DNA from 2 places in the Nocardia sp. GP40 genome. Region 1 is predicted to be linked to the other one. Evidence: riboswitches for the same ligand, from Rfam matches in the RefSeq annotation. Region 1 holds a riboswitch; the other holds the start of a gene.

Evidence for each region. Region 1 has a riboswitch for cobalamin ahead of ABH933_RS38780 (CbtB domain-containing protein). Riboswitches for the same ligand answer to the same signal wherever they lie in the genome.
Region 2: linked by a shared signal. The riboswitch ahead of metE (5-methyltetrahydropteroyltriglutamate--homocysteine S-methyltransferase) and the one ahead of ABH933_RS38780 (CbtB domain-containing protein) in region 1 are both predicted to bind cobalamin.

Annotation. Positions count from the first base shown of each region.
Region 1 covers NZ_JBNPVW010000018.1:63,225-68,775, forward strand. Annotated here, with positions in the region: partial or broken gene ABH933_RS38765 (molybdopterin-dependent oxidoreductase) at 1-46, opposite strand, end outside; gene ABH933_RS38770 (DUF4185 domain-containing protein) at 324-1,925, shown strand; gene ABH933_RS38775 (hypothetical protein) at 2,007-2,594, shown strand; cobalamin riboswitch at 2,587-2,729, shown strand; gene ABH933_RS38780 (CbtB domain-containing protein) at 2,835-2,987, shown strand; gene ABH933_RS38785 (CbtA family protein) at 3,007-3,864, shown strand; gene ABH933_RS38790 (histidine phosphatase family protein) at 3,861-4,433, shown strand; gene ABH933_RS38795 (APC family permease) at 4,470-5,551, opposite strand, start outside.
Region 2 covers NZ_JBNPVW010000001.1:216,218-221,768, reverse strand. Annotated here, with positions in the region: gene ABH933_RS00970 (pyruvate carboxylase) at 1-1,552, opposite strand, end outside; cobalamin riboswitch at 1,771-1,989, shown strand; gene metE (5-methyltetrahydropteroyltriglutamate--homocysteine S-methyltransferase) at 2,112-4,382, shown strand; gene ABH933_RS00960 (DUF1737 domain-containing protein) at 4,457-4,633, shown strand; gene ABH933_RS00955 (short-chain fatty acyl-CoA regulator family protein) at 4,857-5,551, shown strand, end outside.

The DNA of each region.
Region 1 (5,551 bases):
CGTCGACGCCCGCGTGCGGGGCCGCCAGCTCGGGGGTGAATTCGGCTCCCTCGACAGTGACCAGGATCCCGCAGTGGGCCTCGCACAGGGTGCACTGCCGAGCAACAATGCGAGTGTCCATGGTGCTTCCTCTCACGCACGGATGACGATGATGCTACCGCCGGGCCGTCGCGCGGCCCAGGTTCGTGGCGCGAGGCCCCGCATCGAATGCGTCTGCGTTCGCGTGTCGTTGGCCGTCGGATAAGGTCTGGTTGTCAATTCGCACGGATGCCGAGGAGCGCGAGCGGGTGCTGCGACAGGTTGCGGTAGGTGCCGCGGTGGCCATGGTCGCGGTGGCCACGGCGCAGACGGGCCGGGCCGATGTCCTGCCGTGGGAGCCGGCCCCGGTGAACGCGTGCGGCGAGGCGGGCTTCGACCCGCTGATGCGGATGCCGAATCCGAAGGCCCCGGTCCCCCCGCCCGCCCCGGCGCAGCCGCCGACGGTGCAGGTGCAGGTGTTACAGCCGAAGATCACCCCGTTCAAGGTCCCCAAGCAGATCAACCGCACCCGGATCCCACCGGCCGCGCTCCCGGCGGATCAGTGCGCCAATCCGTGCCCGCAGCTGACGGGCGGGAATCCGCGCACGGCGCTTCCGATTCCACCGGGCACCCCCACCTGGCCGGAGGGTCCGCCGAAGCCGGCCCCGGCATCGACCACCACGACCACCACCCCCGCGCCGCCGACCTCGACGGCGACGGTCGTCCAGCCGACCCCGTGGCAGCCGCCGAAGCTGCAGTTCGTACCGGACCCCGAGACGATCCCGCTGCCTATCATGCTGCTCGGCCCGGACGTGACGGGCCCACGCCCGCAAGCGATTCCGCCGGTCGAACATCCGCCGCTGCAGCCCGCGCCCGTCACCCGGCCGGTCCCCGCGCCCCGGGTGCACGACGTGTACCCGATCAGCCAGCTGACGGGTCCGGGATCGCAGAACCGCACCGATGCGCGCTGGCAGGTCGACGACACCGACCTCGGGCTCATGTGGGAGTCGGCGCCGGGCCGCATCGCGATCGCCTTCGGCGACACCTTCGGCACGGGATTCCACGACGGCGGTCCCAGCGGCGGCGACTGGCGCAGCAACGTGCTCGGATTCAGCTCCGATCACGATCTCGCGCACGGCATGTCGATCGACAGCATGGTCTCCGACCGGCCCTGTCACGCCACCGAGCTGCTGGGCAGCTACAAAGTGAACAACTTCGAGATCACCGTGATCCCGACATCGGGTTTCGCGCTCGGCAATCGGCAGTACCTCAGCTATATGTCGGTGGCGCGCTGGTCGAAACGGCCGAGCCGCTGGTGGACCAACTACGGCGGGCTGGCCTACTCGGACGACGGCGGACAGAACTGGGTCGACGACGAGAATGCGCGCTGGGACAACATCTTCGGGCAGGGCCAGTTCCAGGTGGTGGCGATGACGCCGCACGAGGGCTACGTCTACATGTTCGGCACACCCAACGGGCGCTTCGGCACGATCGCGCTGGCGCGGGTCCCGCAGGACCAGGTGCTGAACAAGACCGCCTACCAGTACTGGGTCGACGGTTTCTGGCGGCCGACCCTCGAGGCCCCGATGCCGGGCGGCAACGGCGCCGAATTGTCCGCCACCCCCATCATGTCCAGCGTCGCCGGGGAACTCTCGGTGCGCTACGACACCGGCGCGCACCGGTGGGAGATGACCTACCTGGACGCGGTGCACAACGTCATCGTGCTGCGCAGATCCGCTACGCCGCAGGGCCTTTGGTCCGCGCCGGCCACACTTCTGAGCACCCAGGACTACCCCTCGGGCTACGGCGGCTTCATCCATCCGTGGTCCACCGCGCACGAGCTGTATTTCACGCTGTCGGAATATCGCCACTACAACGTGTATCTCATGCACGCGTCGCTGGACTGAACGTGTCCCGCCCGCGCCCTGTTGACGACGCGAACCCGCGAAAGGTGACAGGCGGCCACACCGGCCCGTAAGAATGGTGGCGTGAGGACCATGCGGCGCATCTCGGTGGTGGGTACCTCGGGATCGGGGAAGACGACGCTCGCGCAGGGGGTTTCGCGGCGACTGGGCGTCCCGCACGTCGAACTGGACGCCATCCACCACCTGCCCGGGTGGACGCCGATCGGCGACGAGGAATTCCGGGCGGTCGTGGCCGAGCGCATCGCCCGTGAGACCTGGGTGATCGACGGCAACTACCGCGGCAAACTCGGTGATCTGGTGTGGAGCCGGGCGGACACCGTGCTGTGGCTGGACCTGCCGCGGCCGCTGATCATGGCGCAGCTGATCCGGCGCACCGCGGCCCGTGTGCTGACCGGGCGCGAGCTGTGGAACGGCAATCGGGAGCACTGGCGCAACATGGTGTCCCGGGATCCGCAGCGCTCGATCATCGTCTTCGCCTGGCAGTCGCACCCCCGGAACCGCGCCCGATATCTCGCGGCGCAGTCCGACCCCGCCTACCGGGACATCACGTTCATCCGATTGCGCACCCACCGTGATATCGCCGCGTTTCTGGCCCGGCTCGGCGGGGCGGACGGCCGCGGGGGAGGAACCGGGCGCCGACGCACCATTTGACCGTTTCGGCGGTCGTTTCGTATCGTCATGTGATCGGCGATTCGTGGAATCCGGTGTAACTCCGGGACGGTCGCGCCACTGTGAGCATCGGTCACCCGATGCGAGTCAGACCCCGGACGCCGAGACATGTATCGGCCGAGGGGACGCGAGATCCCCTCCCGCACAAGGAGAGTCACCGTGGCTACGTCCTACGCTCCCCGTTCCGGCCTCGGCGCCGTCCCGCTGTCCGTCCCCACCACCATGCTCTGGCTGGCCGGCACCACCGTGCTGGCGCTGCTGGCGTACTACTTCATCGGCATCGATCAGGGCGCCGTCTCGATCTTCGGCAGCGACATGCACGTGCACGAGTTCGTGCATGATGCGCGCCATTTCCTCGGTTTCCCCTGCCACTGATCGCAGGAGACGACCCACAATGGAAAAGCGGATCATCGGCCGGGGCGTGCTCGTGGGCGCCCTGGCCGGTTTACTGGCATTCATCTTCGCCCGGCTGCTGGCCGAGCCGGTCATCGGGCGCGCCATCGACTACGAGAGCGGGCGTGACGATGCGCGCGCGGCGCTGGACCAGGCCGCCGGGCTCCCGATGCCCGATATGGGCCCGGACACTTTCAGCAGGACGGTGCAGTCGAACATCGGCATCGGATTCGGCATGATCGTGTTCGGCATGGCCATGGGCGCGCTGTTCGCGGTCGTGTACTGCCTCTGCGTGGGCCGCGTCGGCTCGATCACGCCACGGAATCTGGCGTTGCTGGTGGCCGGGGGCATGTTCCTGGCGACGTACGGGGTGCCCTTCCTGAAGTATCCGGCCAATCCGCCCTCGATCGGCCACCCGGAGACGATCAAGGAACGCACCTTCCTGTTCGTGACGATGATCGTCCTGTCCACGGTGGCGCTGATCGGCGCGATCTGGCTAGGCCGCAGGCTCCAGGCCCGCCTGGGCAACTGGAATGCCGTGCTGACCTCGGCGCTGGCATTCATCGTGGTGATGACCGTGGTGATCCTGCTGCTGCCCTCGCTCGGGCACCTGTCGGAGAACCACGCGTACGGCAACTTCGCGACCGAGACGCCGCAGCCGCTCACCGATCCCGCGGGCCACATCGTGTACCCGGGCTTCCCCGCCGACACACTGTGGCAGTTCCGGCTGTATTCCTTTGCCGCGCAGGTGATCCTGTGGATGGTGATCGGAGTCGGATTCGGCACCCTGGCGCCGCGGCTGTTCGGCCGTGCGAGCACCGCAACGCCGGACGCCCCGGCCGTCGCGCCGATCGTATGAGTCCGGTCACCCGGCTCACACTGGTGACGCACGCGCTCACCGATGCGGTGCAGGCCGCCCGCTTTCCCGCCGACGAACCGCTCAACGCCCTGGGCGAGCGGTCGGTCGAGAAGGCGGGCGGCCTGCCCGGACCGGAGCCGTCGGCGGTTTATCACGCTCCGGAGCTGCGGGCCGCACAGACCACACGGTCGCTGGGCCTGGACGGAACTCCCGAACCGGCGCTGCGCGAGCTGGAATCCGGCGAATGGGCCGGGCGGCCGATGGACTCCCTGGCGCCCGAACTGCTGATGGGCTGGCTGACCGATCCCGAATTCCGTGGGCACGGCGGCGAGTCCATCACCGATCTGATCGAACGCGTGCGCGCCTGGCTCGGCGATATCGCCGGCCGCGGCGAGCGGATCGTCGCGGTCACCCACCCCGCCGTCGTCCGCGCAGCGATCCTGTGCACCCTGTCGGCTCCCCCGGAATCGTTCTGGCGCATCGACATTCTCCCACTCAGCGCCACCACCCTGCATTACCGCGCGCCCGCGTGGACGCTCCGCGCGACCGTGCACGAACTCGCCGACTGACAGAGAGTCTCAACAGCCGGGTCCGGCCGAGCCCGCTCAGCCGATCGCCGCCGCATCCTGCTGGGACAGATACCGCTCCTGAATCTCCTTGGGCCCGAACGGCCATACCCGTTCAACGCGCGCCCAGACCAGGAAGGCTATGAGCCCCAGCACGACCCACGCCAGCGACAGCTCGATGGGATGCACGCCGGGGTTGGCCTTGTCGGCGTAGCCGTAGATGACCAGCCACCCAATCGCGGCCACGATGCTCGGTAGCGGATACAGCAGCATCTTGTACGGCCGCAGCAGGCCGGGCTGGCGGCGCCGCAGCACGGTGACCGCGGCGATCTGGGCGAAGGACTGCACGATCACCATCACGGTGGTCAGCAGCGCGATGAGCGTGGCGAGCGGCGGATGCGCCGCGCTGGCGCCCACGTGCCGGGCCAGCAGGAATCCTGCGGCGGTGATCACACCCATCGCGGCCAGCCCCAGCATCGGGAACTGGTGCCGCGCATGCAGTCTGGCGAAGGACCGGAAGAAGACCCGGTCGTGCGCGGCGTCGAAGGGCACCCGCGAGCCGCCGAGCAGCCCGGTGAACACCGAGGCGAACGCGGTGATCAGGATCAGCACGGTGACCACGTCCGCGGCGGCCTTGCCCATGGTGTGCTCCAGCACCGCCGAGGCAACAGATTGGGAGGCAACGTTTTTCGGGTCCAGCATATCGGGCCAGTGGATCACGCCCAGCACCCCGATCTGCAGCAGCAGATAGACCGCCATCACCGCGACGATCGCGTAGATGATCGAGCGCGGCAGCACCCGCCCCGGATTCTTGATCTCCGCGCCGAGATACGCGGTGGTGTTGTAGCCCAGGTAGTCGTAGATGCCGATGGTCAGGCCCGAGGCGAAGCCCAGCCAGAAGCTGCCGTGGGTCAGCGCGATCGCGTGCGCGGGCCAGGTGAACGCCAGCGCGGGATGGAAATGGGTGAAGGCAGCGAGAATCACCGCGAGCACCGACACGATCATCACCGACCACAGCACCACCGACAGGCGCCCGATGCTCTCCACCCGCCGCCACAGCAGCACCAGCACGAGCGCGACCACCGCGACGCCGACCAGGTCGCCCTGCCCGGTCGTCATGG
Region 2 (5,551 bases), on a different contig from region 1:
GGGCCTGCGCGAAACCCTCGGGGCCCGAACGCAACAGGCGCTGGCGGGACCCGTCCGGCGGCGGCACGGTCAGATCCAGCGCGGGCAGCTTGTCCTGCGGGTACACCGCGGTCGGTCGCTGGCCGTGCGGCTTGTTGACGGTGATATCGGCAAGGTAGGTGAGGATTTTGGTGCCGCGGTCCGCGGATCCGCGCTGGGTCAGGAGGTACGGGCGTTCATCGATGAACGAGGTGGTGATCCGCCCGGCCCGGAAGTCCGGATCGTCGAGCACCGCCTGCAGGAACGGAATATTGGTGGACACGCCGCGGATCCGGAATTCGGCGACCGCGCGCCGCGCCCGCGCCACCGCGGCGGTGAAATCCCTTCCGCGACAGGTGAGCTTGACCAGCATCGAATCGAAGTGGGCGCCGACCTCCGCGCCGAGGTTGGCCCCGCCGTCCAGGCGGATGCCGCTGCCGCCCGGACTGCGGTAGGCGGTGATGCGCCCGGTGTCGGGCCGGAATCCGTTGGCCGGGTCCTCGGTAGTGATCCGGCACTGCAGCGCCGCGCCCCGGATCGAGATCGAATCCTGGCTCAGGCCGAGTTCCTCCAGGCTCTCCCCGGCCGCGATCCGCAGCTGGGAGGCGACCAGGTCGACATCCGTGATCTCCTCGGTCACCGTGTGTTCCACCTGGATGCGCGGATTCATCTCGATGAACACGTGATTGCCGCGCTCGTCGAGCAGGAACTCCACCGTGCCGGCGCAGCTGTATCCGATCTGCCGGGCGAAGGCGACCGCGTCCGCGCAGATCCGTTCCCGCAGTGCCGGATCCAGATTCGGCGCGGGCGCGAGCTCGATCACCTTCTGATGGCGCCGCTGCAGCGAGCAGTCGCGTTCGAACAGATGGATGACGTTACCGCGGCCGTCGGCAAGGATCTGCACCTCGATGTGCCTGGGATTGATCACCGCCTGCTCGAGGAACACCGTCGCATCGCCGAACGCCGATTCGGCCTCGCGCATCGCGGCCTCGACCGCCTCGCGCAGCTGGGCCCGATCGGCGACCCGGCGCATGCCGCGCCCGCCGCCGCCCGCGACGGCTTTGACGAAGACCGGAAACTCCATCTCCTCGGCCGCGGCCAGCAGCTCCGGCACGTCCGCCGAGGGCGCGCTGGAGTTCAGCACCGGCAGTCCGGCCGCCCGGGCGGCGGCGATCGCGCGTGCCTTGTTGCCGGTCAGCTCGAGCACGTGGGCCGAGGGGCCGATGAACGTGATGCCCTCGGCGGCGCACGCCGCGGCCAGGTCCGGGTTCTCCGACAGGAAGCCGTACCCGGGATAGATCGCATCGGCACCGGCGGTCTTGGCCGCCTTGATGATCTCCTCGATCGACAGGTAGGCCCGGACCGGGTGTCCAGGGACGCCGATCTGATACGCCTCGTCGGCCTTGGTCCGGTGCACCGAGTTGCGGTCCTCGTAGGGAAATACCGCGACGGTCCCTACTCCGAGTTCGTAGGCGGCACGGAACGCACGAATGGCGATTTCCCCGCGGTTGGCGACCAGCACTTTGGAGAACATTCGATAAAGGTACATGCCGGTGAGCAGGCCTTGCGAATTCGAATGGAGTTCGCAAAATCCTAACAACGGCAGGTGGGGAACTGCGAAGTTTGCGTAATCCGGACGAAACTCGACGGCTCGGTCGTCGGCCTGTGCGCGAATGTGGACGCATCGCGGATCGCCTATGCTTGACAACGCAGCTGGTTCGCTGCACCGGCGAGTTGGAGCCCCGAGCGTCGTGCGGCAGCGTCGAACCCGGTCCCTCAGGGCCGGGTGAGAGGGAACCCGGTGGGAATCCGGGACTGTCCCGCAGCGGTATGCAGGAACGACCGCCGTCATCAGCACTGGGTGCACACCTGGGAAGCGACGGCCAGTAGGACACACCCCGGCACGACCGGGGTGCGCTCGTCAAGGCGGCGCCTGTAAGTCCGAAGACCTGCCCGCTGTGCCGGATACGCCGTATCCGGCGGCCACCGCCTCGTGGATCGGGCGGGCGGACCCCGGTGCATCACACACACACTCTGGGCTCCGTCTGCGCATATACGGCGGTGACCGTGGCTACCAGCACTGGAGCAATTCCATGACTGTCATTCCGCACACACCGTTCACCGCGACGGTCCCCGGCATTCCGCGAATCGGGCCGCGGCGCGAGCTCAAGCGGGCGATCGAGGGCTACTGGGCGGGCCGCCTCACCGCGGATGAACTGCACGCCGTGGCCGGTGGCCTGCGTGCCGACCAGCTGCGCGCCCTGCATGCCGCGGGACTCGACTCGGTGCCGATCGGCACCTTCTCGTACTACGACCAGATGCTCGACACGGCGGTCCTGCTCGGCGCGCTGCCGCCCCGGGTCGCGGGCATCGCCGACCCACTGGACCGCTACTTCGCGGCGGCGCGTGGCACCGATGGCATCGAACCGCTCGAGATGACCAAGTGGTTCGACACCAACTACCACTACCTGGTGCCCGAGATCGGCGCGGACACCGCATTCACCCTGCACCCCGAGAAGGTGCTCGGCGAGCTGCGCGAGGCGCGGGAGCTCGGCATCCCGGCCCGTCCGGTGATCATCGGCCCGGTGACATTCCTGAAGCTGGCCAAGGGAATCGACAGCGCGGCGCCCCTGGCCAGGTTGGCGGAGCTGCTGCCGTTGTACCGAGAACTGCTGGGGCAGCTGGCCGCCGCGGACGCGCAGTGGGTCCAGATCGACGAGCCGGTGCTGGTCACCGATCTCACCGACGAGGAGATCGTGCTCGTCCGGAACACCTATGCGGACCTGGCTTCCGCGCCGACGCGGCCCGCACTGCTGGTCGCGACGTACTTCGGACGACCGGGCCCGGCGCTCGAGGTGCTGGCCGGGACCGGCATCGAGGGCATCGCACTCGACTTCGTCTCGGGCACAACCGTTTCCGACGTGACCTCGATCCCGGCGCTGGCGAACAAGCTGCTGGTGGCGGGCGTGGTGGACGGGCGCAACGTGTGGCGCACCGACCTCGACGACGCGCTCGCCACGCTGGGCACCCTGCAGGGCGCGTCCGGCTCGCTGGCTGTCTCGAGCTCCAGTTCGCTACTGCACGTACCGTATTCGCTCGAGCCCGAGGCCGAGCTGGACCCGGCGCTGCGCTCGTGGCTCGCCTTCGGCGCCGAGAAGGTCCGCGAGGTACAGCTGCTCGCCCGGGCGCTGAGGGAGGGCACCGAGGCCATCACCGACGAGCTGACCACCGCCCGCACCGCGGCCCGGAGCCGCCGCGACGACCCGCGCCTGCACGTGGGCACCGTCCGCGCCCGCCTGGCGGCCCTGGGCCCGGACGCCGAACATCGCGCCCCGGCCGAGGAACGCCGTGCGCTGCAACGTGATCGGCTGCACCTACCGCTGCTGCCGACCACGACCATCGGCTCCTATCCGCAGACCACCGCCATCCGCAAGGCGCGGGCGGCGCTGCGCGCCGGGGAGATCACCGAGGCGCAGTATCGCGAGCAGATGCGCGCGGAGATCACCGATGTGGTTGCGCTGCAGGAGAAGCTGGGACTGGACGTGCTGGTGCACGGCGAACCCGAGCGCAACGACATGGTGCAGTACTTCGCCGAGCAGCTCGACGGATTCGCCGCTACCGCGAACGGCTGGGTGCAGTCCTACGGCACCCGCTGCGTGCGCCCGCCCATCCTGTTCGGCGACGTGGTGCGCCGGGAACCCATGACCGTGGAATGGATCTCGTACGCACAGTCGCTCACCGACAAGCCGGTCAAGGGCATGCTGACCGGGCCGGTGACCATTCTGGCGTGGTCGTTCGTGCGCGATGATCAGCCGCTGGCGGATTCGGCTCGCCAAGTGGCCCTTGCCATCCGGGACGAGACCGTCGATCTGCAGACCGCGGGCATCCGCATCGTCCAGGTCGACGAGCCCGCCCTGCGGGAGCTGCTGCCGCTGCGCGCGGAGGCCAAGCCGGACTACCTGAACTGGTCGGTGGCCGCGTTCCGGTTGTCCACCAGCGGAGTATCGGATGCCACGCAGATCCACACGCATCTGTGCTACTCCGAATTCGGTGAGGTCATCGACGCGATCACGGCGCTGGACGCCGATGTCGCCTCGATCGAGGCGGCGCGCTCGCACATGGAGGTGCTGGACGATCTGAACTCGGCCGGATTCGATCTGGGCGTCGGACCGGGCGTCTACGACATCCATTCGCCCCGGGTACCGACCGTGGAGGAGATCAGTGCCGCGCTGCGGTCCGCCCTGAAAGCCGTTCCGGCCGAACGGCTCTGGGTGAACCCCGACTGCGGGCTGAAGACCCGCGGGCCGGTCGAGGTGGAAGAGTCGCTGCGCAACATGGTCGCCGCCGCGCACAGCGTGCGCTGAGCTCTGGCGAATGAGGTGGCCTGCCCGGCTTCGGCCGGACGGGCCGCCGTCGCACCGGGGCTACCCTCGAACTCATGACCACTCCGGAACCCCTGCGCTACCGCCTGATCACCGGCCCTGACGACGCCACCTTCTGCCAGCGCATCAGTGCCCTGCTGGACGAGGGCTACCGGCTCCACGGCTCGCCGTCGGTGACCTTCGACGGCACGACCGTCATCGCCGCCCAGGCGGTGATCCTCGACCCGCGCTAGGCGTACCTCCGCATTCGCTCTCAGTCGGCTATCTCCCGGAAACTCCCCAGGGAGCGGATGGTGACCGCGGCACCTCACCTCTGACCCGCTCCCGGTGAAATGATCATCCTTCGCACAGTACGCACCGGTAACAGGGCCCGCGGTACCTCGCAGTAGCAGATTTTTTTCCGGCAATCCGCGAGGGAACTGCAATGATTGCGAAGGCCTGCAGTACCATCTGCGAGTGCGCAAGATGTATGCGGGTGCCCGACTACGGCGGTTGCGCGAGGAACGTCGGATGACCCAGGCGGCCCTGGCCAAGTCCCTCGAGCTGTCCCCCAGCTACCTCAACCAGCTCGAGCGCGATCAACGCCCGCTCACCATTCCGGTACTGCTGAAACTGAATTCGACGTTCGATCTCGATGTGCAGTTCTTCGCGGCGGACTCGGACGCCCGGCTGGTCTCGGACCTGCACGAGGTGCTGGTGGAGGCCGGCGGCGGCACCGCACCCCCCGCCGCGGAGGTCGAGGACCTGGCCACCCGCCTGCCCGAGGTGGCCAAGACGATCGTGGCCATGCACCGCCGGCTGCGCGCGGCCACCGATCAGCTGGACCTGCTGTCCTCCAAGGTCGCGACCCCGACGGGCGCCCCCGGCGTGCCCATGCCGTACGAGGACGTGCGCGACTTCTTCTACGACCATCACAACCACATCCCCCAGCTCGATCTGGCCGCCGAGCAGCTGTTCGAGGAGTCCGGCCTGACCATCGGCTCGCTGGACCGCCAGCTGGCCCGCGTCGCCGAGGAGCGCGCCCGGGTGACGGTGCTGGTCCGCGGCGACGGCGCAGATCCGGCCATCCCCAAGCGCCAGTACGATCCCGAGACCCGCACCCTGACCCTGGCCCGGCGGCTACGCCCCGGGCAGCGCGCCTTCCAGATCGC